DNA from 4 places in the Listeria marthii genome. Region 4 is predicted to be linked to each of the others. Evidence: riboswitches for the same ligand, from Rfam matches in the RefSeq annotation. Region 4 holds a riboswitch; each other region holds the start of a gene.
What was found. Region 4 has a riboswitch for S-adenosylmethionine ahead of metE (5-methyltetrahydropteroyltriglutamate--homocysteine S-methyltransferase). Riboswitches for the same ligand answer to the same signal wherever they lie in the genome.

Region 1 (3,347 bases), on a different contig from region 4:
CTTTAGTTCGGAATATATCTTTGAGAAAATTTGGCAAGAAAAAGCACTTGGGGCAAGTAAAACGGTCATGGTTCATATCAGTAATTTGCGCGATAAATTGCGAGAGGCGATGGGCGGCGAAAATGTGATTAAGACCATTTGGGGAGTAGGGTACAAAATTGAAATCTAAACTGGAAATGTTGTTTACGAAAATTAGCCATGTGATGAATATTTGGCAGGCGACTTTTTTTGCAGTTATTTCTTGGGTTTTGGCTTTGCTTACTATCCAAACTATCTACTTATGGAGCATTTCCATCCGTGATGATTCACTTTTTTTACGGGAAGTATCACAAGCAATCGTGCAATTATTTGGAACGAATAAATATACGCGAATCATGCAATCTTTTTGGATGCTATCGCTGAAATTTTTGATTATCTTTTTAATTGCTTGTTTGTTCTTTTCCTTTTTCTATCGTTTCATGCGTCAAAGAATCTTGAAAAAACAATTACGGACAATCAATTTTGCACTAAATGACGGAAAACCGGTCGATACCGAGAGCTTTGTGCCGGAAATCCAAGAACTTGAACGCAACATTGAAAATATGCGAGAACGCCAGAAAAAATTAATGCAGCAAGAAGAGCAAGCTCAGCAAGCTAGGAATGACTTAATTACGAATGTTTCCCATGATTTGCGGACGCCGCTTACTTCGATTTTAGGCTATTTAAGTTATATTCATGAAGATCGTTATCGTGATGAAATTGAGCTGCGTTATTATACAGAACTTGTTTACGGAAAAGCGCGCCATTTGCATAAATTGATTGATGATTTATTTTCTTATACGCGGCTTGATAGCGTGGAATACCGATTGAAGAAAGATGAGTTGGATATTGTTGAATTACTCAGACAGTTAGTGGCGGAATACGATGGTCGAGCAGCAGAACGGAATATGCAGATTGTCGAACATTTTGATGCCAACAAATTAATTATCGGCGGCGATGGCAACCAAATCATGCGCTTATTTGAGAACTTATTTTCGAATGCCCTTAGATACGGAGAAGGCAATAAGCAAATTGATGTAAGTGCCAAAAAAGAAGATAATATGGCGGTTATTCGCGTGACGAACTACGGCGAAGAAATACCGAATGTTGATTTACCATACTTGTTCGAACGTTTTTATAAAGTAGATAAAAACCGGACCACAACTGGCACGGGCTTAGGGCTTGCGATTGCTAAGTCTATCGTCGAAAAACATGGTGGGATTGTTACTGCAGAAAGTAAACACCGCAAAACCAGTTTTATCGTCAAATTGCCACTGATTTAATCTTTAACAATTCTTAAATGTTTCTTTCCTCGTGATTTATGTTCTTTCGGTAGAATATAAATCACGGAGGAGAGGAAAATGAAAAAACATATTGTTTTAATTGTTGTTGCTTGCATCACGGTGATTGCGGTATTTATGTACATAGTTCAAGTGAATAATAGCGAATTAAAATATCAAAATAGAGCCCAAATCAAAATAGCCTCTCAAATGGCTAGTGAAGATGAATTGGGAAATAGTTGTATAGTTAGTGAAATAACTTACAAATAAATCAATATAAGTAAAAAAGTTATTGACAAAGTTTACTAGACAAGGTAATATGAAAAAACAAGAAACGTCACTATAGTCACAAATGAAGTGATTTAATAATATGTAGAAATCTTATCCAGAGTGGTGGAGGGAAATGCCCTATGAAACCCAGCAACCTAAACAGTAATTCATTATGTGTTTAAGGTGCTAAGTCATGCAGAACAGCGAGTTGTTCTGAAAGATGAGAAGGAAGCTAGTCCATTTGAAAAAATGCTGCCTTTCTGCTCATCAGCAGAGAGGCTTTTTTGTATATCAGAATGTAGAAAAGGTGATAGAGATGATTACGTTACAGAACGTTGTAAAAGAATATGCGTCTAGAAACAACAAAGTTCTCGCAGTCGACCATGTCGATTTAGAAATTGAACAAGGCGAGATTTTTGGTGTAGTTGGTTATTCCGGAGCGGGAAAAAGTACGCTTATTCGGATGTTTAATGGGCTGGAACTACCGACAGAAGGAACGGTCGAAGTCGACAATCTACTGATTAGCCAAATTCGCGGCGGAAAGCTAAGAAAAGCTCGTCAACAAATCGGGATGATTTTCCAACATTTTAATTTATTATGGTCACGAACCGTTGCAGAAAATATTGCTTTTCCACTAGAAATCGCAGGTGTGCGCGGTGAAAAAAGACGTTTCCGTGTAAATGAACTCATCCGTCTTGTTGGCTTGGAAGGTAAAGAAAACGCCTATCCAGCGGAACTAAGCGGTGGTCAAAAACAACGGGTCGGCATTGCAAGAGCACTTGCCAATAACCCAAAAGTGTTGCTTTGTGATGAAGCAACGTCCGCACTCGATCCACAAACAACCGATGAAGTGTTAGAACTCCTCCTAGATATCAATAAACGCCTCAACTTAACAATCATCGTTATCACCCATGAAATGCATGTGATCCGAAAAATTTGTAATCGCGTCGCAGTAATGGAAAACGGAAAAGTTGTCGAACTTGGCGACGTATTAGATGTTTTCCGCCACCCTCAAGAAAAAGTAACGCAGCGCTTCGTTCGCCAAGTTACTGACTCAGACGAAACCGAAGAACTCATCCACTTACTCCTAGATAATTACTCCGAAGGCAAAATCGTCAAACTACTCTTTATGAGCGAAAATGCCACCCAACCAGTCATATCCCAAGTAGCAAAAGAAAATGATGTGTTGCTAAATGTCCTTCACGGCAACTTAACGCAAACGCAAAACGGCGCATACGGAACGCTTTACGTACAGATTTTAGGTACAGATGATGCGATAAATGCGAGTCTAACACAGCTACGTCAACTTAAAGTAGAAACGGAAGTGTTAGAACGATGAGCAAATTACAAGAATTATTTCCAAATGTTGATTTTCAAATGATGTGGGTCGCAACCCAAGAAACGCTTTATATGACGCTAACTTCATTGTTTGCAGTTTTCTTACTAGGGATTGTATTAGGTTTACTGCTATTTTTAACAAACAACAAAAAACATGCCGGAGCGCGCATTCTTTATTGGGTAACAGCAATATTAGTCAATGTGTTCCGCTCAATCCCTTTTATTATTTTAATCGTACTACTTTTACCGATGACAAAATCGCTTGTCGGAACGGTAATCGGGCCAAAAGCAGCACTACCAGCTTTGATTATCTCGGCTGCTCCGTTCTATGGTCGGATGGTAGAAATCGCCTTTCGTGAAGTAGATAAAGGGGTTATCGAGGCAGCAAAATCGATGGGTGCAAACATGTTTACCATTATCGGTAAAGTGCTTATCCCAGAA
Region 2 (3,347 bases), on a different contig from region 4:
CGATACCTTTTTGTTCACGAGTGATACAGATTGAACCACCACCAACGCCGACTTTAACGAAATCAGCGCCAGCTTCGGCAAGATAACGGAAACCATCGCGGTCAACGACATTTCCTGCGCCAACTTTGACCGTATCGCCGTATCTGCCTCGAACATAGTCAAGTGTGCGTTTTTGCCATTCGGAGTAACCTTCCGAGGAATCGATACAAAGAATGTCTGCGCCAGCTTCTACTAGAGCGGGAACACGTTCTTCATAGTCACGCGTGTTAATACCAGCTCCAACAACGTAACGTTTCGAGGAATCAAGTAGTTCTAATTTGTTTTCTTTATTGGAGTCATAGTCTTTGCGGAATACCATATGGACTAAGTTTTTATTGTCGTCTACAAGTGGTAAGGCATTTAATTTGTTGTCCCAAATAATGTTGTTAGCTTCTTTTAAAGTGGTCGATTTGTTAGCAGTAACTAATTTTTCGAAAGGAGTCATGAAATCAGCAACTTTTTCGTCTGGGCTCATGCGCGTTACGCGGTAGTCGCGACTTGTCACGATTCCTAGTAATTTACCGTGCGCCGTGCCGTCTTCTGTAACTGCAACTGTGGAATGACCAGTTTTTTCTTTTAAATCAAGAATGTCTTGAAGGGTTTTGTCTGGGCTGATGTTGGAATCGCTAATAACGAAACCAGCTTTATGATTTTTCACGCGAGAAACCATTGCCGCTTCACTTTCGATGGACTGGGAGCCGAAGATGAATGATACGCCACCTTCTGTAGCAAGAGCGATACCCATATTATCGTCGGAAACAGCTTGCATAATTGCGGAAACAAGCGGAATGTTCATTGTGATAGCAGATTCTTCACCCTTTTTAAATTTTACGATTGGTGTTTTTAAGCTAACGTTTGTTGGAACACATTCAGCGGATGAGTAGCCTGGAACAAGTAAAAATTCACTAAATGTGCGGGACGGTTCTTCAAAATAAAATGCCATTATTTCCACTCCTTCTTCTATTTTTAAATGAATTTATAAAATATCTTTATTATTTCAATAACTGGCAGGAAAGTCAATGATTGGGGGAGCTTTTTTAGGAATGTTTCTGGACGTTTTCTTTTGGGTGATGAGTGGAATAGATGAAAGGTAGAGAAACTTTGGCGAAGGAGGTAATCAGATGGACGAGGAAACGCTGCTTGAACGAGGCTACCGTAAGTATCGCGGGGCGGATATAGATATTTATTTTAATACAAATGTTTGCGAGCATTCGGGTAATTGTGTAAAAGGTAACGCAGAACTTTTTAATTTGGACCGAAAACCGTGGATTATGCCGGATAATGTATCGAAAGAAGAGGCGAAGCGGGTGATTCATACTTGCCCAAGTGGAGCGCTTCAATATATCGAGAAATAGGAGGAGATTAAATGGAATATAAAAATGGTGAAAATAGAATTTATGCTGTAAATGATGAAGGCGTAGAGGTTGGCGAAGTGACTTTTGTGCCAACTGGGGAAGATATGTTTATTATTGACCATACTGGCGTGGATGATGCGGCTCGAGGTCAAGGAATAGCCCAAGAACTGGTGAAACGCGCGGTTGAAAAAGCAAAATCAGAAGGGAAGAAAATTATTCCGCTTTGTCCATTTGCAAAAGCTGAGTTTTCTAAGAAGCCGGAATATCAAGAAGTAGAAGCATCTAAATAACAAGCGTAGACTGGGTTTTCTGCCCGGTCTATTTTTTTATAAAATAATTTTTGGGATTTCAGTTTTCTCTTCTTGACATCTGCTTTGTTTCAGTGTATCTTTAATTCACAGTAAACTTATAGGAATAATAGTATTACGTTTTCTTATCAAGAGTGGTGGAGGGAATCGGCCCAGTGAAACCCAGCAGCGGAGCGCAAGTTCTATGCTAATTCCGATCAGAAGTAATATTCTGGCAGATAAGTAGTAGCTTTTAATGAGGCGCTTCGATTCTGACCAAAAAACAGAGGAAGCGTTATTTTTTAGCGCTTAAAGAGGGGAGTTTTTGTTAGATGAAGAAATTTTTATTAGTAGCGGTTATCTCGGTTTTTGCCTTGGTGTTAACGGCTTGCGGAGGTTCTGGCGCTAGTTCAGACAAAGCAAACGGTTCAGGCAAAGCGAAAGACGGCGGCTCTCTTATTATCGGAGTTACAGGAGATCCAGAAGTTATCAATCCTAACTACGCTTCTGACCGTGTAACATTAACGATTCAACAAGCTGTATACGCACCGCTATTTTGGGAAGTTGACGGGAAACCGGCACTTGCAAAAAGCTTAGATATTTCAGATGACAACTTAACTTACACTGTGAAACTAAAAGATGGTTTAACTTGGCACGACGGCAAACCTTTAACTGCAGACGATGTAGTATTTACTGTTAATTCTATTTTAGATACAAAACAAAACAGCCCGAACCGCGGCAACTTTGTTTTTGACGATAAACCTGTAAAAGTAGAAGCAGTAGACGACACAACGGTGAAATTCACATTACCAACTGTTGCTCCAGCCTTTGAAAATACAATTAAAACTTTCTTCCCAATTCCAAAACACATTTTTGAAGGGGTAGAAAACATCGAGAAAAGTGATAAAAACAAAAATCCAATCGGCTCAGGTCCGTACAAATTTGTTGAATACAAAACAGGGGAATACGTTTCCTTAGAAAGATTCAACGACTACTTTGACGGCAAACCGAAATTGGATAAAGTTACTTTCCGAATCACAAAAGACCAAAACGCAGCTAATTTAGCACTGCAAAATGGTGAAATTAACTTAAAATCTATTCAACCTTCTGATAGAAACAAAGTAGAGAAAGCGAGCGCGGTAAACATTATCACTTACCCGGAAAATCGCTTAAGCTATGCGACATTCAACGAAAACCAACCAGCACTTAAATCAAAAGAACTTCGCCAAGCCCTTTCTTATGCGCTTGACCGTGAAGAAATCATTGATGCGGCTTACGGTTCAGATGAATACGCAAAACCAGCTTCCTCATTCCTAACAGAAAACACGAAATATTTCACTGATAAAGTAGAAACATACGACCAAGACATTGCCAAAGCGAAAAAATTAGTAAAAGAAAGTGGTTTTGATACAAGTCAAAAACTAACTGTTTACTATTTAAACAACAGTAAATCACAAGAAAGTATCGCGCTTTACTTGCAACAACAATACAAAGAAATCGGCGTGACACTGGACTTGAAACCAACAGATCCAAATGCACTTAGCAACATCACACTTGACCGTAAAAACGCAGATTACTCGATCGCGCTAAATGGTTATATCATGGGGAACGATCCGGATGCATATAAATCCCTATACCTAAGCGATGCGCCTTACAACTACTCAAA
Region 3 (3,347 bases), on a different contig from region 4:
AGTGCGCACCATCTTGTTTTACTTCCAACACGACTTCGATATGCGGATTTTTTTCGTTCGTAATTTTAATATATGGGTAACTCGGTCCTTCTTTTAACTGGATATTAAAAGGTGGCTGATATTTTTGAATTAAAATCATTTCGAGTAGTAGAGCTTCTTTTTCGGAAGTAGTAATGATTAATTCTAAATCGCGAATTTGCCGTACAAGTCTTGCTGTTTTTCCGATTTGTTTGCTATGAAAATAGGATTTTACGCGGTTTTTCAAGCATTTTGATTTACCGATATACAGAATTTCGTTATTTTCATCTCTATAAATATAACAACCTGGTGATTCAGGTAATAAGGTTAATTTAGTTTGTAATTTGTCATCCAAAGGGGCACCCCTCCTTCTTGAACATCTATTCTAGTCCTACTTGCCATTTTTGTAAAGACGCAAAAAGAACTAGCGCACAAATGTGGCTAGCTCTTCTTATTAGTTATTTACCCCAAACATCTTCTGCTAGTTGGACAACGTAGCGTAATTTATTCCATTGTTCTTCTTCGGTCAGGATGTTGCCTTCTTCTGTGGAGGCGAATCCGCATTGTGGACTTAGGCGTAATTGGCTTAATGGGACGATTTCGCTCGCTTCTGCAATTCGCGCTTTAATCGTCGCTTCGTCTTCTAATTCACCTGTTTTCGAAGTAATTAAGCCGAGAACGATTTTCAAATCCGGGCGCGTCACATATTTTAATGGCGCAAAATCTCCAGAACGTTCGTTATCATATTCTAAAAAGAAACCATCGATGTTTAATTGACCGAATAAGGTTTCCGCAACTGGTCCATAGCCGCCTTCCGCAATCCATGTAGAACGGAAATTCCCGCGGCAAATGTGCATTGTGATGACCATATCAGCTGGTTTATGTTTGATAGATTCATTGATAAGATTTTTATACGTTTCTTGCAATGTGTCCGGATCAAATCCTCTTTGTCGCACGACTTCGCGTTGTTCATCCGAGCATAAATAGCTCCAAGACGTATCATCTAATTGTAAATAACGACAGCCAGCATCATAAAATGCTTGAATCGCTTTTTGATACGCAGTCGCTAAATCAGCGGCAAATTTGTCGGCATCATCTAAATATGGCTGATACTCAATGTCGCCGCGATAATGAAGCATTGCTGGACTTGGAATCGTTTGTTTCGCGACATGATTTTCACCAACTGCTTCTTTTAGGAAAATAAAATCTTCTATAAATGGATGCGTGGTGAAATCGATCGGAGCCGTGATTTTTACCGAATGCGATTTTGTTTGCACTTTGCTAAACTGAATACCTCCAGCCGCATCGTATCCTTCTACCCCATCCAAATTCTCCAAGAAGTCAAAATGCCACCAAGCACGGCGAAACTCGCCATCTGTGATTGATTTTAAGCCGACTTCTTTTTGCTTTTCGACAATGTATTTAATTTCTGTATTTTCAACTTCGCGCAACTCTTGGGCTGTTATTTCGCCAGCTTGGAACTTCTCCCGCGCGTCTTTAATAGCCTTTGTCCGTAAAATACTTCCAACATGATCTGCATAAAATGGTGCTACTTGATTCATTTCCTTCGCCTCAATTCGTTTTATTTTTATGTACAAAAAAACTTTCCCTCAAAAGACAGCTTTTAAGGGAAAGTGAATTTACCTGATTCGCGTGCCTTATCTGTCAGTGTTACCTGCTGGATTTGGCACCGTGAAAAATCCGGTTGCCAAGGCTTCGCTGGGCCAGAACCCTCCACCTTTCTTGATAAGTACTATGTAATTGGTTCTTATTATATCGTTTGCTTCTCGTAGTTGTCAAATTTATTTCTGAATATTTATGCTTCTGCGATAACTTCGATTTCAATTTCAGCATCAAGCGGCAATTTCGCTACTTGGAAAGCACTTCTCGCTGGGAAATCACTGGAAAAGAATGTCGCATAAACTTCATTTACAGCCGTAAATTCATTTAAATCTTTGAAGAAAACGGTCGCTTTGATGATTTTATCCAGTCCAGAACCTGCTTCTTCTAACACTGCTGCTAAATTTTTAAAAGCTTGCTCGGCTTGTTTTGTCGCGCCTTCTGCTAATTCTCCAGTTGCCGGGTTAATACCAAGTTGACCTGACGTAAAAATAAGTCCGTTCACTTTTACAGCTTGTGAGTATGGTCCAAGTGCTTTTGGGGCTGACGATGTTTGAATAATTTCTTTTGCCATTTTATCCCTGCTTTCTTTTATGGTATGCTTTTATTCTAATCAATAAAGTTTGTTTTAGCAACGAAGGGGGATTTCTGGATGATTTTAACAATATATTTAATCGCGATAACGCTTATTTCTTTTCTATTATTCGCTATCGATAAACGGAAAGCAATTAAACACGCTTATCGGATACCTGAATCTGTACTGCTTTTCACCGCATTTCTCGGCGGGGCATTTGGTAGCTGGATGTCGATGCAGTTGTTTCATCATAAAACACAAAAACCGAAGTTCCGGATTTTAGTGCCGCTTGCGATGGTTTGGACTGTTGGGGTTTTGGTTTGGTGGTTGTATTAATCTCCATTAAATTTTAAGCTTTGTAATTTTCATATTCCCAAAAGAAATAATTTTGCAGCGCTTCACAAGAATCATCCCAGCTCTCTTTTGTACATTTTTCCAAAATGGATTCTATTTTATCCAAAAGTAAATCATAACGATAATATTCCAATACGATTGCTTTTCGTTTCCCTTTTGGAAGTTTATACAAAGTTGCTGGTGTTACCACTGGAATGTGAAAATAATTGCCTCTTTTCGTGCCATCATTTGTTCCAATAAACAAATCAATAACTAGATAAAGTTCTTTTTCTGGGTCATATTCCCAATCTTTAAGCGGGACTTCTATTTCTGTTGAATGGATTTCTTGTAATAAAACAAGTTTTGAATTATGTTGTTTTTTCATTTAACTCCTCCGTGTGAATTAAAATTTGTTAATCTAAGAATCTATATTCAGTATATAATAGATATAGCACTCAATGTATTATTAAAAAACAGAAATCCCTCATTTTAAAAAGGGATTTCTGTTTTTTTACGCTTCTTTAAAAAATTTATTCTGAACTACTTTAATTATCTCCATCATCACAACTGCTCCGAGTGCTAAGCCTGCTGCAATCGACCATTCATGTAAGCCGAATGTTGCTGGGATTGAGAAGATTTCGCGAGCTCCTGGTAGTACGGTGATTCCGTATAAGACGAAACAAAGTAATACGGCGCCGATAACGTATTTGTTGCTGAAGAATCCTGCGCCAAATGCGGTTTGGACGTTCGAGCGAGCTGCAAATGTTTGTAATGTACGCGCTAGGATAAGTGTAGTGAATGC
Region 4 (3,347 bases):
CCAAACATTCCGACCATCAATCACACCAGCCGCTAAATATTTATCTTCCGGGAACCCATGAGCCTTCAACGCTTTGAGCGAATCGCCATGATCATGAACAAAATCAATCCCAACCGCCGCTACCGGTAAATTAACAACCTCTTCATAATAATCCAAACTTTCAAAATAAGTTTGCAACTCGATTTTCAAATTTGGTACCGCGGTTTGAAACGCCTGATACACTTTTTCAAATAACTTAATTTCTGATTTATCAAAGCTAGTTGCCAGATAAGGCTCATCAATTTGCACCCACTTAGCACCAGCCCGCTCAAGCTCTTTCAAAATTTCCACATACGCCGGAATAAATTTATCTAATAACGCTTCAAAATTTTCCGCATCGTTCCCTTTTCCAAGTTTTAAGTAAGTAACCGGACCAACAAGCACTGGCTTACCTTCAATACCAAGCTCTTTTTTCGCTTCTTCGTAATAATAAAGCGCCCGATTATCCAACACTTTCGGATCCGCATCCGCCAGTTCAGGAACAATATAGTGATAGTTAGTATTAAACCATTTAGTCATTTCAGAAGCAACCGCGTCACTTTTACCACGTGCAATATCAAAATATGTATTTAGCGAAACTTTCCCACCATCATGCTGAAAACGTTTTGGAATAATCCCAAATGTCACACTCGTATCAAGCACTTGATCATAAAAACTAAAATCACCCACCGGAATCAAATCAATTCCTTTGTCTTGTTGCTTTTTCAGCGCATGCAATCGTAGAGCCTTCGTTTCAGCCAACAATTCCTCTTCTGAAATCGCACCATTCCAGAATTTTTCTAACGCACGTTTCCATTCACGTTTCTCCCCAAGTCTCGGATACCCCAAGTTTGAACTAATCGCCTTTACCATACCTATCACCTTATCCTCTCGATTTTTTGCCAATAAAAAACCTCCCTAGAGAACTAGAGAGGTTTGGAAGTTTCGATACACAAATACACTGAAACTTTTTAAGTCTCTCTTATCTCTCGAAGCATCACACTTCGCAGGATTTAGCACCTTTTCAACGTATTGAAAGGTTGCCGGGTTTCAACGGGCCAGTCCCTCTACCACTCATTATAAGAGCAATTTATTTAGTTTTTTTAATCACTTAAATTGGATTGAAATCATCATACCACTTGCACCTAAAAACTGTCAATCATTAAATTTCCATTTTCTTTTCTAAAGCATCTTTCCGTGCTCCAAAAGCTAACAACAAACAGCCTAAAACAAGCATTCCTGCCACCACAAAATAAAATATTTGATTTCCAAAAATCCCAATCATCATTCCAGTCGCACTCGGCCCAATAATGCTCCCCAAGCTAAAGCACATTCCAACCAAAATATTCCCAGCCGGAAGCAATTCCAGTGGTGTCAAATCAGTCATATAAGACAACCCCAGCGAGTAAAGCGACCCAAGTAATATCCCCAAAACAAAGAAGAAAATCACATATAAAACAGGCATCTTAACAAAAGCAGTCAACACAAAAACAACCGCCCCCGCTCCCGTCAAAAGTGGTAACACCTTCCCACGACCAAATTTATCACTAACAATCCCAATCGGCACTTGAAAAATAATCGTCCCCACCGAAAAAGAAGAAATTATCATTGCTATCATCATCGTATCGAGTCCATCACGAAGTCCTACAACCGGAAAAGTTGCATTCAGCCCAGTTTCCAAAATCCCATACAAAAATGGCGGAATCATCGCGACCCAAGCCAACTTAAAAACATCTGAAAAGCGCTTCAAACTCCCAAAAAAAGAAATTTTCCGAATAACCGCCTTTTCTCCAACAAAATCATTTCGAATAAACCAAACTAGCCCCCAAGCAATCAACACTAAAATCCCAGATAAAAAGAAAGGTAAGTTTGCATTTATTTTTGCCAAATTGACCAATTGTGGCCCTATTGCAAATCCCAATGAGAAAAACAATCCATAGATCGCCATATTCCGACCACGCTTACTAGCATCACTCATAGCACCAATCCAAGTCTGCGATGAAAAATGTAACATATGATCCCCCACACCAATGAGCAACCGCAATATAAACCAAAAATATAAATTAAACCAAATTGGAAAAGCCAAAATTGCAACCGCAACTAGCCCTCCCCCAACTAAAATAATCGGCTTATAACCATATTTATGCAGTGGTGCCTCAATAAACGGAGAAATAAGTAAAACTCCTAAATAGATCCCTGTAGCATGAAATCCATTAATTCCTGCACTAATACCATTCTCTTCTAATATGATTGCAATAAGCGGCAATAACACCCCTTGTGACAGCCCCGAAATCGCTACAACCATTGTTAAAATCCAAAACTTCCCTTTTGATCCCATTTGCTACCTCCAAAAACATAGTAAATAAAAAAACAATGCCATAATCGACATTGTTTTTTAGGATGACCCGTACGGGATTCGAACCCGTGTTACCGCCGTGAAAGGGCGGTGTCTTAACCGCTTGACCAACGGGCCAATCTGGCGGAGAAGGAGGGATTTGAACCCTCGCGCCGCGCGAGCGACCTACACCCTTAGCAGGGGCGCCTCTTCAGCCACTTGAGTACTTCCCCAGATATAAAAAATTCTATTCTCATTTAAAGAATAACTCCACAGGCAGGACTCGAACCTGCGACCGATCGGTTAACAGCCGATTGCTCTACCAACTGAGCTACTGTGGAATAAAATGGGCCTAAATGGACTCGAACCATCGACCTCACGCTTATCAGGCGTGCGCTCTAACCAGCTGAGCTATAGGCCCTCAGTAAAACTATTTTATGGTAAAAAGCGGGTGATGGGAATCGAACCCACGACAACAGCTTGGAAGGCTGTAGTTTTACCACTAAACTACACCCGCATAATATAAATTTTAAAAACAAAGGGCGGATAATGGGAATCGAACCCACGAATGCCTGAACCACAATCAGGTGCGTTAACCACTTCGCCATATCCGCCATAAGGCAAAATTGTTTAAAAAAAGAATGGCTTGGGACAGAATCGAACTGCCGACACCTTGAGCTTCAATCAAGTGCTCTACCAACTGAGCTACCAAGCCATAATGGCGGTCCCGACGGGATTTGAACCCGCGATCTCCTGCGTGACAGGCAGGCATGTTAACCCCTACACCACGGAACCACTATTGCGGGGGCAGGATTTGAACCTACGACCTTCGGGTTATGAGCCCGACGAGCTACCAGACTGCTCCACCCCGCGACAATAATATTAAATTTTAGTCCACATATCACAAGTGAAAAAACGGAGGAAGAGGGATTCGAACCCCCGCGCGGTATTACCCGCCTGTCGGTTTTCAAGACCGATCCCTTCAGCCAGACTT

Region 1: another riboswitch for S-adenosylmethionine. It lies ahead of HCJ55_RS13535 (methionine ABC transporter ATP-binding protein); the one in region 4 lies ahead of metE (5-methyltetrahydropteroyltriglutamate--homocysteine S-methyltransferase).
Region 2: another riboswitch for S-adenosylmethionine. It lies ahead of HCJ55_RS08080 (ABC transporter substrate-binding protein); the one in region 4 lies ahead of metE (5-methyltetrahydropteroyltriglutamate--homocysteine S-methyltransferase).
Region 3: another riboswitch for S-adenosylmethionine. It lies ahead of HCJ55_RS04570 (5-methyltetrahydropteroyltriglutamate--homocysteine S-methyltransferase); the one in region 4 lies ahead of metE (5-methyltetrahydropteroyltriglutamate--homocysteine S-methyltransferase).

Annotation. Positions count from the first base shown of each region.
Region 1 covers NZ_JAASWB010000009.1:17,019-20,365, forward strand. Annotated here, with positions in the region: gene cesR (response regulator CesR) at 1-169, shown strand, start outside; gene cesK (histidine kinase CesK) at 159-1,301, shown strand; gene HCJ55_RS13530 (hypothetical protein) at 1,380-1,568, shown strand; SAM riboswitch class I at 1,677-1,795, shown strand; gene HCJ55_RS13535 (methionine ABC transporter ATP-binding protein) at 1,885-2,907, shown strand; gene HCJ55_RS13540 (methionine ABC transporter permease) at 2,904-3,347, shown strand, end outside.
Region 2 covers NZ_JAASWB010000004.1:78,844-82,190, reverse strand. Annotated here, with positions in the region: gene HCJ55_RS08095 (IMP dehydrogenase) at 1-982, opposite strand, end outside; gene HCJ55_RS08090 ((4Fe-4S)-binding protein) at 1,161-1,394, shown strand; gene HCJ55_RS08085 (GNAT family N-acetyltransferase) at 1,406-1,684, shown strand; SAM riboswitch class I at 1,825-1,927, shown strand; gene HCJ55_RS08080 (ABC transporter substrate-binding protein) at 2,014-3,347, shown strand, end outside.
Region 3 covers NZ_JAASWB010000002.1:350,030-353,376, forward strand. Annotated here, with positions in the region: gene uvrC (excinuclease ABC subunit UvrC) at 1-373, opposite strand, end outside; gene HCJ55_RS04570 (5-methyltetrahydropteroyltriglutamate--homocysteine S-methyltransferase) at 477-1,580, opposite strand; SAM riboswitch class I at 1,674-1,771, opposite strand; gene HCJ55_RS04575 (RidA family protein) at 1,835-2,212, opposite strand; gene HCJ55_RS04580 (DUF1294 domain-containing protein) at 2,291-2,548, shown strand; gene HCJ55_RS04585 (Imm8 family immunity protein) at 2,562-2,930, opposite strand; gene HCJ55_RS04590 (calcium-transporting ATPase) at 3,057-3,347, opposite strand, start outside.
Region 4 covers NZ_JAASWB010000003.1:1,145-4,491, reverse strand. Annotated here, with positions in the region: gene metE (5-methyltetrahydropteroyltriglutamate--homocysteine S-methyltransferase) at 1-891, opposite strand, end outside; SAM riboswitch class I at 998-1,104, opposite strand; gene HCJ55_RS05470 (MFS transporter) at 1,181-2,356, opposite strand; tRNA gene HCJ55_RS05465 (tRNA-Glu) at 2,420-2,491, opposite strand; tRNA gene HCJ55_RS05460 (tRNA-Ser) at 2,496-2,586, opposite strand; tRNA gene HCJ55_RS05455 (tRNA-Asn) at 2,622-2,694, opposite strand; tRNA gene HCJ55_RS05450 (tRNA-Ile) at 2,701-2,774, opposite strand; tRNA gene HCJ55_RS05445 (tRNA-Gly) at 2,800-2,870, opposite strand; tRNA gene HCJ55_RS05440 (tRNA-His) at 2,895-2,967, opposite strand; tRNA gene HCJ55_RS05435 (tRNA-Phe) at 2,996-3,068, opposite strand; tRNA gene HCJ55_RS05430 (tRNA-Asp) at 3,073-3,148, opposite strand; tRNA gene HCJ55_RS05425 (tRNA-Met) at 3,153-3,226, opposite strand; tRNA gene HCJ55_RS05420 (tRNA-Ser) at 3,270-3,347, opposite strand, start outside.